DNA from 2 places in the Burkholderia territorii genome. Region 2 is predicted to be linked to the other one. Evidence: predicted binding sites of a transcription regulator. Region 2 holds the regulator's gene; the other holds the start of a gene.
What was found. Region 2 encodes LexA, which represses DNA repair genes until DNA is damaged. Its sites were predicted from a motif close to ACTGTATNNNNATACAGT; they were not measured.
Positions count from the first base shown of each region.

Region 1: the regulator LexA is predicted to act here: its motif matches at 2,855-2,872, upstream of imuA (translesion DNA synthesis-associated protein ImuA).

Region 1 covers NZ_CP013366.1:3,039,352-3,043,765, forward strand. The annotation lists gene WS51_RS24505 (error-prone DNA polymerase) at 1-689, opposite strand, end outside; gene WS51_RS24510 (Y-family DNA polymerase) at 696-2,201, opposite strand; gene imuA (translesion DNA synthesis-associated protein ImuA) at 2,134-2,841, opposite strand; gene WS51_RS24520 (ABC transporter ATP-binding protein) at 3,127-3,921, opposite strand; gene WS51_RS24525 (ABC transporter permease) at 3,923-4,414, opposite strand, start outside.
Region 2 covers NZ_CP013366.1:1,706,872-1,711,285, reverse strand. The annotation lists gene cysT (sulfate ABC transporter permease subunit CysT) at 1-138, opposite strand, end outside; gene WS51_RS18555 (sulfate ABC transporter substrate-binding protein) at 272-1,309, opposite strand; gene lexA (transcriptional repressor LexA) at 1,574-2,221, shown strand; gene WS51_RS18545 (hypothetical protein) at 2,248-2,586, shown strand; gene WS51_RS18540 (DUF2939 domain-containing protein) at 2,616-3,314, shown strand; gene WS51_RS18535 (universal stress protein) at 3,405-3,902, opposite strand; gene nodI (nodulation factor ABC transporter ATP-binding protein NodI) at 4,230-4,414, shown strand, end outside.

The DNA.
Region 1 (4,414 bases), 1.3 Mb from region 2:
ATCGCCGTCATCACATCCTGCAATGCCTTGCACGAGCGCCGGTGCATCGTCACGTCGCCGAGCGCGACGATACGCACGCCGCGCCGCTCGCCGGCCGCGCGAATCTCCTCGCGCTGCGCACCGTCGAGCGCGCGCTGCAACTGCACGAGCCCGAGCCGCGCGCGTTCGCCGAAAGTCGCGCGAAACCATGCGACCTGCGCATCGAGCACGTCGGCACGCACCGGATACGCGGGCACCAGAATCGCGAAGCAGTCGGGCATGCCGCGCAGGTGCGCAAACTCCGCGGGCGGTGCCGACAGCATCCGCGACGTCAACGTATAGCTGCCCTTCGGCGCGGCCATGCGCCGCCACGAAATCAGCTCGGAAAGATTGCCGTAACCCTCGCGGTTCTGCGCGAGCAGCACGAGGCCGAATGCACCGGGGCCCGGATCGTGGCCCGGTGCGACGTCATCCGGCGTGACGTCGAAATACGAACCGATGACGAGCGGCAGCCCGTGCGCCTGCGCGGCGACATGCATGCGCGGCGCGCCGGCGAGCGAGCATTCGTCGGTGATCGCGATCCCGCGGTAGCCGAGTTCGGCCGCGCGCTCGACCAGTTCGTCCGCATGCGACGCGCCATGCAGGAACGAAAAGTTCGAGCGGCAGAACAACTCCGCGTAATCGGGCAACAAACTGAATTGCGCAACCATCTTCGTTCACCCGAACAGCCCGTGCAAGAACCAGTGCGGTTCGGCCTCGCTCCCCGCTCGCTCCCTGAACACCCAATAGCACGCACCGGCTTCGTCCTGGGCAACGTAGTAATCGCGTGCGGTCAATTGCCCGTCGAACCACCCGGCTTCGATCCGCTCGGCCGACGACATCATCCTGAGCGGCGTATGGAACACCGGCCGGTTCGCGCGCATCAGGAGCGGCTGCGGCTCGGCCAGCAGCCACGCGGGACGCGGCGGCACGGCAGGCGGCCCGCCGGCCGGCTTGCCCGCTTGCGCATCGAGCGGCAGCCAGCGGTTCGCGGCCTCCGGACGGTAATCGGCGACGGGCGCCGCGCGCAGCACGTTGTCCGCGCCGAGCCGCGCGACCAGCAGTTCGAGCAGGCGCGCGCGCGTCTCTTTCGTGCCGCCCGGTTCGGGAAAAAGATCGTCGGCCGGCGGCGCGACCGATTCGACGCGCGTGGCCTTCAGCCGCACCGCGATCACCGCGGCCGGCAATTCGACGCGCGCGAGCCGCTCGCCGAGCAGCCGCATGAAGTGAGCTTCGTCGCGCACCGGCGCGGCGAACGCGAGTTCGAGCGGCGTCGGCGGCACGGCCTGGCGGCCTCGCTCGTGCTCGAGATCGAACGTCATCGCGGCCAGCGACAGCTGTCGCGCGGCGAGCCACCCGCAGAGCTGCACGACGAGCCGCCGCGCGGCGAACAGCACGGCTTGCGCGTATTCGACGCGCTCCGGCAATTCGAGCCGCACGTCGAACACGGGCGGCACCGCCATCCACGCGAGCGGCTCGACCGCATCGCCGTACGCGCGATCGAGCGCGGCGAGCAGCGCCGGACCGCAGCGCCGCTGCAGCCCCGCGCGCGGCAGGCCGCGCAGATCGGCGAGCGTGCGGCAGCCGAGGCCGTCGAACCAGCCCGCATACGGGCGCGCGTCGGGCAGCAGCACGCACGGCAGCCGATCGAGCGTGCGGACGAGCGAAGCCGGTGCGGCCACGCGACGCCGAATGCGCGCACGCGCCGACGTGCGCGCGAGCAGCCACGCGCCGCGCCCGGTCGGCGCGGCGGACAGGCGCGCCGCATAGCCGAGCGCCGCGAGCGTTGCGCGCACCTGGCGGCACAGCGACGGCAGCCCGCCGAACAGGCGCAGGCTCGGGCCGACGTCGACGATCAGCGTCGCTTCGTCGTCGAGCGCGACGCACGGCGAGAAACGCAGCAACGCGAGCGCGACCGCGCGCAGCGCATCGGCCTCGCGGGCGGGATCGCGTTCGACGAGCCGCGTGTCGGGCGCGAGCGTCAGCACGCCGCCGCGCTTCATGCCCGCGCGCACGCCCTGCCGGCGCGCGGGCGCATCGGCAATCAGCACGACACCTTGCTCGAGCACCGCGCAGCCTGCATCGCCGGCCTCGCTCGCCTCGCCGGCCGCTGCGTCAGACGGCGGCGGGGCGCACACGTCGAGCGGCAGGCGCGGCAGATGGATGCCGAGCAAGACGCGCATAGCGGCTCTCCACGATGGGCGACGGCAAATCGAGCGCGAGCGGCTCGCTGCGCGCGGGCCCGCGACGCTTGACGATGTCGAGCGACACGCCGCCCGGCACCGGATGCAGCGCGACGCGCAGCACGGCCGGCGACGGCTGCCGTGCGGCCGACAGCGGGCGCAGCATCACGAACAGCGTGTCGCCGGTGCGCGCGGCCGCGAGATGCAGGCGGCGCAGCGCGTCGGGCCGCGCGTCCTGCCAGAGCAGCAGCGCGCCGCAGCAGCCCGCCTTGAGCGCCTGCTCGGCGGCCCACAAGGCATCCGTGCGACTGCCGGCGCGCAGCCACAGCAGTGCGTCGGCCGGCACGCCGAGACTGGAGAGCGCGGTCGCATGCGGCGCGTGCGGCGGCGCGACGAGCGCGAGCGGCCGCCGCGCGCTCACGGTACGCGCGAGCGCGGGCGCGAGCAGCCGCATCTCGCCGCAACCCGGCTGCGCGGCCAGCAGCTCGACGAGCCCGCCGACCGGCCAGCCGCCGCCCGGCAGCTCGGCCGATAGCGGCGCGAAACCCGTGTCGATCGTGCGCGAACCGCCGCGCGCGAGCTGCGAGCCGCGCCAGAGCGACGGATGAAGGGATTCGGGGGAAATGGAGGATGCGAGCATGACGCCACCCACAACTGTATGGATATACAGTATATGGCAATGCGCGTACGCCGCACAGTCCCGAGGTGAAACGGGGGTTTCGTCAGAGGAAAAACGACGGGAAAACCGGTGCGGCCGTCATGTTACGCCACACCGAGCGGGCGGGCCGGATCGTGTCGGCCGAACCCGCTTCATCGCCGCCCGGCCCGAATCGTCGGGCCGACACGCCGGGCCGACATGCCGCCGCCCGGCAGGCGAGCCGGCACGATACAACACCCCGCACCGCGCCGGTCCGCCCGCCGCGCGTCAACCGAGCAGCAGCGCGTCGTCGTCGAGCTGCTCGTGCCGCACCTTCTCGAACATCTGCAGCAAGTCCGGCACGTCGAGCCCGCGGCGCTGGTCGCCCGACACGTCGAGCACGACCTGCCCCTGGTGCAGCATCACCGTGCGGTCGCCGTAGTCGAGCGCCTGCCGCATGCTGTGCGTGACCATCATCGTCGTCAGCTTGCTCTCGGCGACGATGCGCGCCGTCAGCTCGAGCACGAACGCGGCCGTCTTCGGGTCGAGCGCGGCCGTGTGCTCGTCCAGCAGCAGGATCCGCGACGGCCGCAGCGACGCCATCAACAGGCTCACCGCCTGCCGCTGGCCGCCCGACAGCAGCCCGATCCGGTCGGTCAGCCGGTTTTCCAGCCCGAGGTTCAGCAGACGCAGCTTGTCGCGGAACAGCTCGCGCGACGGCCGGTCGAGCGCCGCGCGAAAGCCGCGCCGGGCACCGCGCGCCATCGCGAGCGCCATGTTCTCCTCGATCGTCAGCGCCTCGCAGGTGCCGGCCATCGGATCCTGGAACACGCGCGCGACGAGGTGCGCGCGATTCCACGCGGGCTGACGCGTGACGTCCGTGCCGTCGATCGCGATGCGTCCCGAATCGACGCGCTGGTCGCCGCTGACCGCGTTGAGGAAGGTCGACTTGCCCGCGCCGTTCGAGCCGATCACCGCGACGAACTGGCCGTCCGGAATCTCGAGCGAGAGCCCGCGCAGCGCACGCGTCTCGATCGGCGTGCCGGGATTGAACGTGAGTTTCAGGTCTTGTGCGGACAACATGTCATGCCCCTCCGTTCTTGCGCGCGAACAGCTTCTTGCGCGTCGCCGGCAGCACCAGCGCGATCGTGACGAGCGCGGCCGTCACGAGGTTCAGGTCCTGCGCCTTCAGGCCGATGAACTCGCTGTTCAGCGCGAGCGCGATGAAGAAGCGGTAGACGATCGCGCCGAGCACGACGGCGAGCGTCGTCAGCACGAGCCGGCGCGCGGGCAACAGCGTCTCGCCGATGATCACCGCGGCCAGCCCGATGACGATCGTGCCGATCCCCATCGAGATGTCGGCGCCGCCCTGCGTCTGCGCGAACAGCGCACCGGCGAGCGCGACGAGCGCGTTCGACAGCGCCATCCCGGCGAGCGTCGCGCGGCCCGTCGCGATGCCCTGCGCGCGCGCCATCCGCGGGTTCGCGCCGGTCGCGCGCATCGCAAGGCCGAGCTGCGACGAGAAGAACCAGTCGAGGCCGAGCTTCGCGACCACCACGACGATCGCGAGCAGCGC
Region 2 (4,414 bases):
CCACGACAGCGTCGCGGTCTTCAGGAACGTGGCGGCGAGCGGAATCAGCACCACGAGGCTCAAATAGGCCACCGTGATGCCGAGCGTCACGCCGAAGCCGGGCAGCGCGCTCGGCTTGCGAAAGGTGTACGTCGTCATCGGATGCTCTTGCTGGGTCGTTGCTGCTCATGGGTCCGACGCAAACGCCGACGCGGGAATCGCGCCGGCGGGCCGTCGGGGATGCGGCGCGCTCTCGTGGCGCGCCGCTGTCGTTATGGCTTGCTGCGTGGCGTTATTGCGGCTTGTAGATCGAATCGAACACGCCGCCGTCCGCAAAATGCGTCTTCTGCGCCTTCGTCCAGCCGCCGAACGTGTCGTCGACCGTGTACAGCTTCAGCTTCGGGAACTGCTTCGTCAGCTCCGCCGGCACGTTCTTCGAACGCGGGCGGTAATAGTTGCGCGCCGCGATTTCCTGGCCCTGCGGGCTGTACAGGAAATTCAGGTAGGCCTCGGCCAGCTTGCGCGTGCCCTTCTTGTCGACCACCTTGTCGACCACGGCGACGGGCGGCTCGGCCAGGATGCTCACCGACGGCACGACGATCTCGAACTTGTCGGTGCCGAATTCCTTGATCGACAGGAATGCCTCGTTCTCCCACGCGATCAGCACGTCGCCGAGCCCGCGCTGCACGAAGCTCGTCGTCGCACCGCGCGCGCCCGAGTCGAGCACACCGGCATTCTTGTAGAGCTTCGTCACGAAATCCTTCGCGCTCTGCTCGCTGCCGCCCGGCTTGTGGACGGCATAGGCCCACGCGGCGAGGTAGTTCCAGCGCGCGCCGCCCGAGGTCTTCGGGTTCGGCGTGACGATCGAGATGCCCGGCTTCGTCAGATCGTCCCAGTCCTTGATTCCTTTCGGGTTGCCCTTGCGCACCAGGAACACGATCGTCGACGTGTACGGCGACGCATTGTCCGGCAGGCGCTTCTGCCAGTCCTTGTCGACGAGGCCCTTGTTGGCGAGCGCGTCGATGTCGTAGGCAAGCGCGAGCGTCACGACGTCGGCCTGCAGGCCGTCGAGCACCGAGCGCGCCTGCGCGCCCGAGCCGCCGTGCGACTGCTTGAAGTTGACCGTCTCGCCCGTCTTCGCCTTCCACTCCTTGCCGAACGCCTGGTTGAAGTCCTGGTACAACTCGCGCGTCGGGTCGTAGGACACGTTCAGGAACGTCGTATCGGCCTGGGCATGCGTCACGACGCCCAGCGCCGCCGCCGCGCCCAGCGCGAGTGTTGCGATCAGGCGGCCCGCTCCGCCCACCAGCCCCGTATTGCGCTTCGCCATCCTTGGTTCTCCAGTGTTGTCGGTATTGCGATGTCGGGCCAGTCTATCGAACGGGTTACATGATTAAAAATAATCGTTCTTCATTTTTTAATACTCAAAAGTGCTAACGCATACTGGACGGACGGTTGCGGCGGACGATCCGGCGTTCGGACGTCGCGAAATCGCGCCGGAATCGACGCGATCGCGTCGAACCTCAAGTAACACTTGAAATTCGCGAAGTACTGTATAAAAATACAGCTCACTGTCTATCCATACAGTTCAGCCATGACCAAACTCACCGCCCGTCAGCAGCAAGTGTTCGACTTGATCCGCCGCGCGATCGAGCGCTCCGGTTTTCCGCCCACGCGCGCCGAGATCGCTGCAGAGCTGGGTTTCAGCTCGCCGAACGCGGCCGAGGAACACCTTCGTGCGCTGGCGCGCAAGGGCGTGATCGAGCTGGCCGCCGGCGCGTCGCGCGGCATCCGCCTGCTCGGCATCGACGACGCCCCGCACCAGTTCACGCTGCCGCACGCCGGCCTGATGCAACTGTCGCTGCCGCTCGTCGGCCGCGTGGCGGCCGGTAGCCCGATCCTTGCGCAGGAGCACATCTCGCAGCATTACGCGTGCGATCCCGCGCTGTTCACCAGCAAGCCCGATTACCTGCTGAAGGTGCGCGGCCTGTCGATGCGCGACGCCGGCATTCTCGACGGCGACCTCCTCGCCGTGCAGAAGCGCACGGAAGCGAAGGACGGCCAGATCATCGTCGCGCGCCTCGGCGACGACGTCACGGTCAAGCGCCTGAAGCGCCGGCCCGGCGGCCTCGAGCTGATCGCGGAGAACCCGGATTACGAAAACATCTTCGTCAAGGCCGGCAGCGCGGATTTCGCGCTGGAAGGCATCGCCGTCGGGCTGATCCGCTCGGGCGAACTCTGACAATCGGTCTCTCTGAGGAGAACATCATGGAACGCCTTTCCCGTCTGCTGCCTTTCCGTCAATTCGGCCGCCTGCGTCACCTGCGCGGCCGCACGCCCTGCGCGCCGCTGTCCGCGGCGGCGCCCGTGGTGAGCCAAGAAGTCGCAGTTGAACGGCAGGCGTCGCTGCTGCCGTCGGCGCTGCCCGCATTCGCGCGGGTGTCGCTGAACGCCGGCCTGAATCACGCGGAACCGGCACGTCGTGCGCCCGTGCGCGTCTATCACGGTCGCTCGCGCCTGATCATGGTCGGGACGATCGATGCCGTGTGCCGAATGATCGATCGTTGCATCGCGGAGGAACGATCGGCCACGCACGGCGGTCTCTGATTGCGGAACCTGTCCGTACCGGAGGCACCGTGACTGGATCTTCGGGCCGTGCGTGGCGGCTCAAGCCCTTGCTGATCGTCGTGCTGGCCGTCGCGGTCCTCACGGCGATCGGCTATGCATACGCATCGCCGTACGTCGCGCTCGGTCGCCTGAAATCGGCAATCGACGCGCGCGATGCGCAAGCGGTCAGCGAATATGTCGATTTTCCGTCGCTGCGTATCAGCCTGAAGCAGCAGGTCACGGAAGAGCTGATGCGCCGCATCGACGCTTTAAAGAAAGACAATCCGTTCGCGGTGATTGGCGCGCTGATCGGATCTGCATTGATCGGCCCGCTGGTCGATGCCTATGCGACACCGGAAGGCGTCGCGGCGCTGATGAGTGGCATTCCCCCGCGCGGCAATCCGGGAGAACGGCCGCCTGAATGGTCGAGCCCGCCGTCCGGCGCTGCGACTGGCAACGCGCCGGGCACATCGCCTGCCAATCCGGCGAGTGTTCCGGTGCCCGCCAGCAATGTGGCCGCCTCGGCCGCGTCTGTACCCGCTACCGCACCCGCAGCTGCGAACACCGGCGAGGTCGGCCATCCGCAGCAAACGAGCGCTGGCTACCGGAATATCGATGAATTTGTCGTGACCTACCAGCGCAACGCGGACGGCACGCGCTATGCAGCGATCTTCCACCGCTTCGGCCTGTTCTCGTGGAAGCTGTCCGCGATCGACCTGCACGCCTGAGCAGCCGCAATCGGCGCACATGTCGCCAGCGGCACGGCGCATGACCGGCGCGAATCGCGATACGATCCGGCCGGTTACACGATCATTGCGTTACTTGCCGCTCGCGGTGGCCGCTTCGCGTTCGCGTGCGATCTCGGCCTTTTGCTCTTCCGCCGACGAACATGCGACCAGAATGCTGCAGTTCACGCGATCGAGCAGCTGTGTGTTGCCCGAGCCCATCCACCATCTCGACAGTCCGCTGCGGCACCGATGGCCGACGACGACGAGGTCGGCTTTCAGCTCCGTCGCGAGATTCGCGATTTCGTCGATCGGATAGCCGAATGCGAAATGGCCTTCGGCCTGAACGCCGCGCTCGCGCAGCCAGTTCACGCCTTCCTGCAGGATCTCGCGCGCGGTTTCCTCGAAACGGCCGCACGCGACGTCGGTCAGCAGCCCGGCGCTTTGCGCGATGCTCGAGCGCATGTCGACGACCGACAACAAATGCGTTTCCGCCTTCAGGTCCAGCGCGAGATTGGCACCACACCGCAATGCCTTGCGTCCTTCGAGCGTGCCGTCGTAGCACAGCAAAATCTTGTTGTAGCTAGCCATGAAACCTCCCTGTCGCGACTACGTACCCTATGCACTCATCATGGTGCGCCGCAATTCAGGACGCAAGGGATGGAAAACGCTGATTCGCCACGCCGCGCGCGTCGGCGATGATGCGGTGCACGATCCGCGCACGCATGCACCATGCGGAGCACATACGCGCTGAAGAGACGCAGGCGATGCACTAGAATGGCCCGTTCGTGCCGTCGGCGCGCGTTCGCCCCGGTCATGCCCATGTGACACGCATTCATCCGATCCGTTCGCCGGGCTGTATGGCCGCCCGACCGGCCGCGAAACGCGTCCGCGTCCGCTAACAACGACAACCTGCCCATGTCCGTTGCACCGATCGATTTCCGGAACGTCGAAAAGCGCTATGGCGACAAGCTCGTCGTCAACGACCTGTCCTTTCATGTACAGGCCGGCGAATGCTATGGCCTGCTCGGGCCGAATGGCGCGGGCAAGACCACGACGCTGAAGATGCTGCTCGGCCTCGCGTATCCCGACGCCGGCGCCAT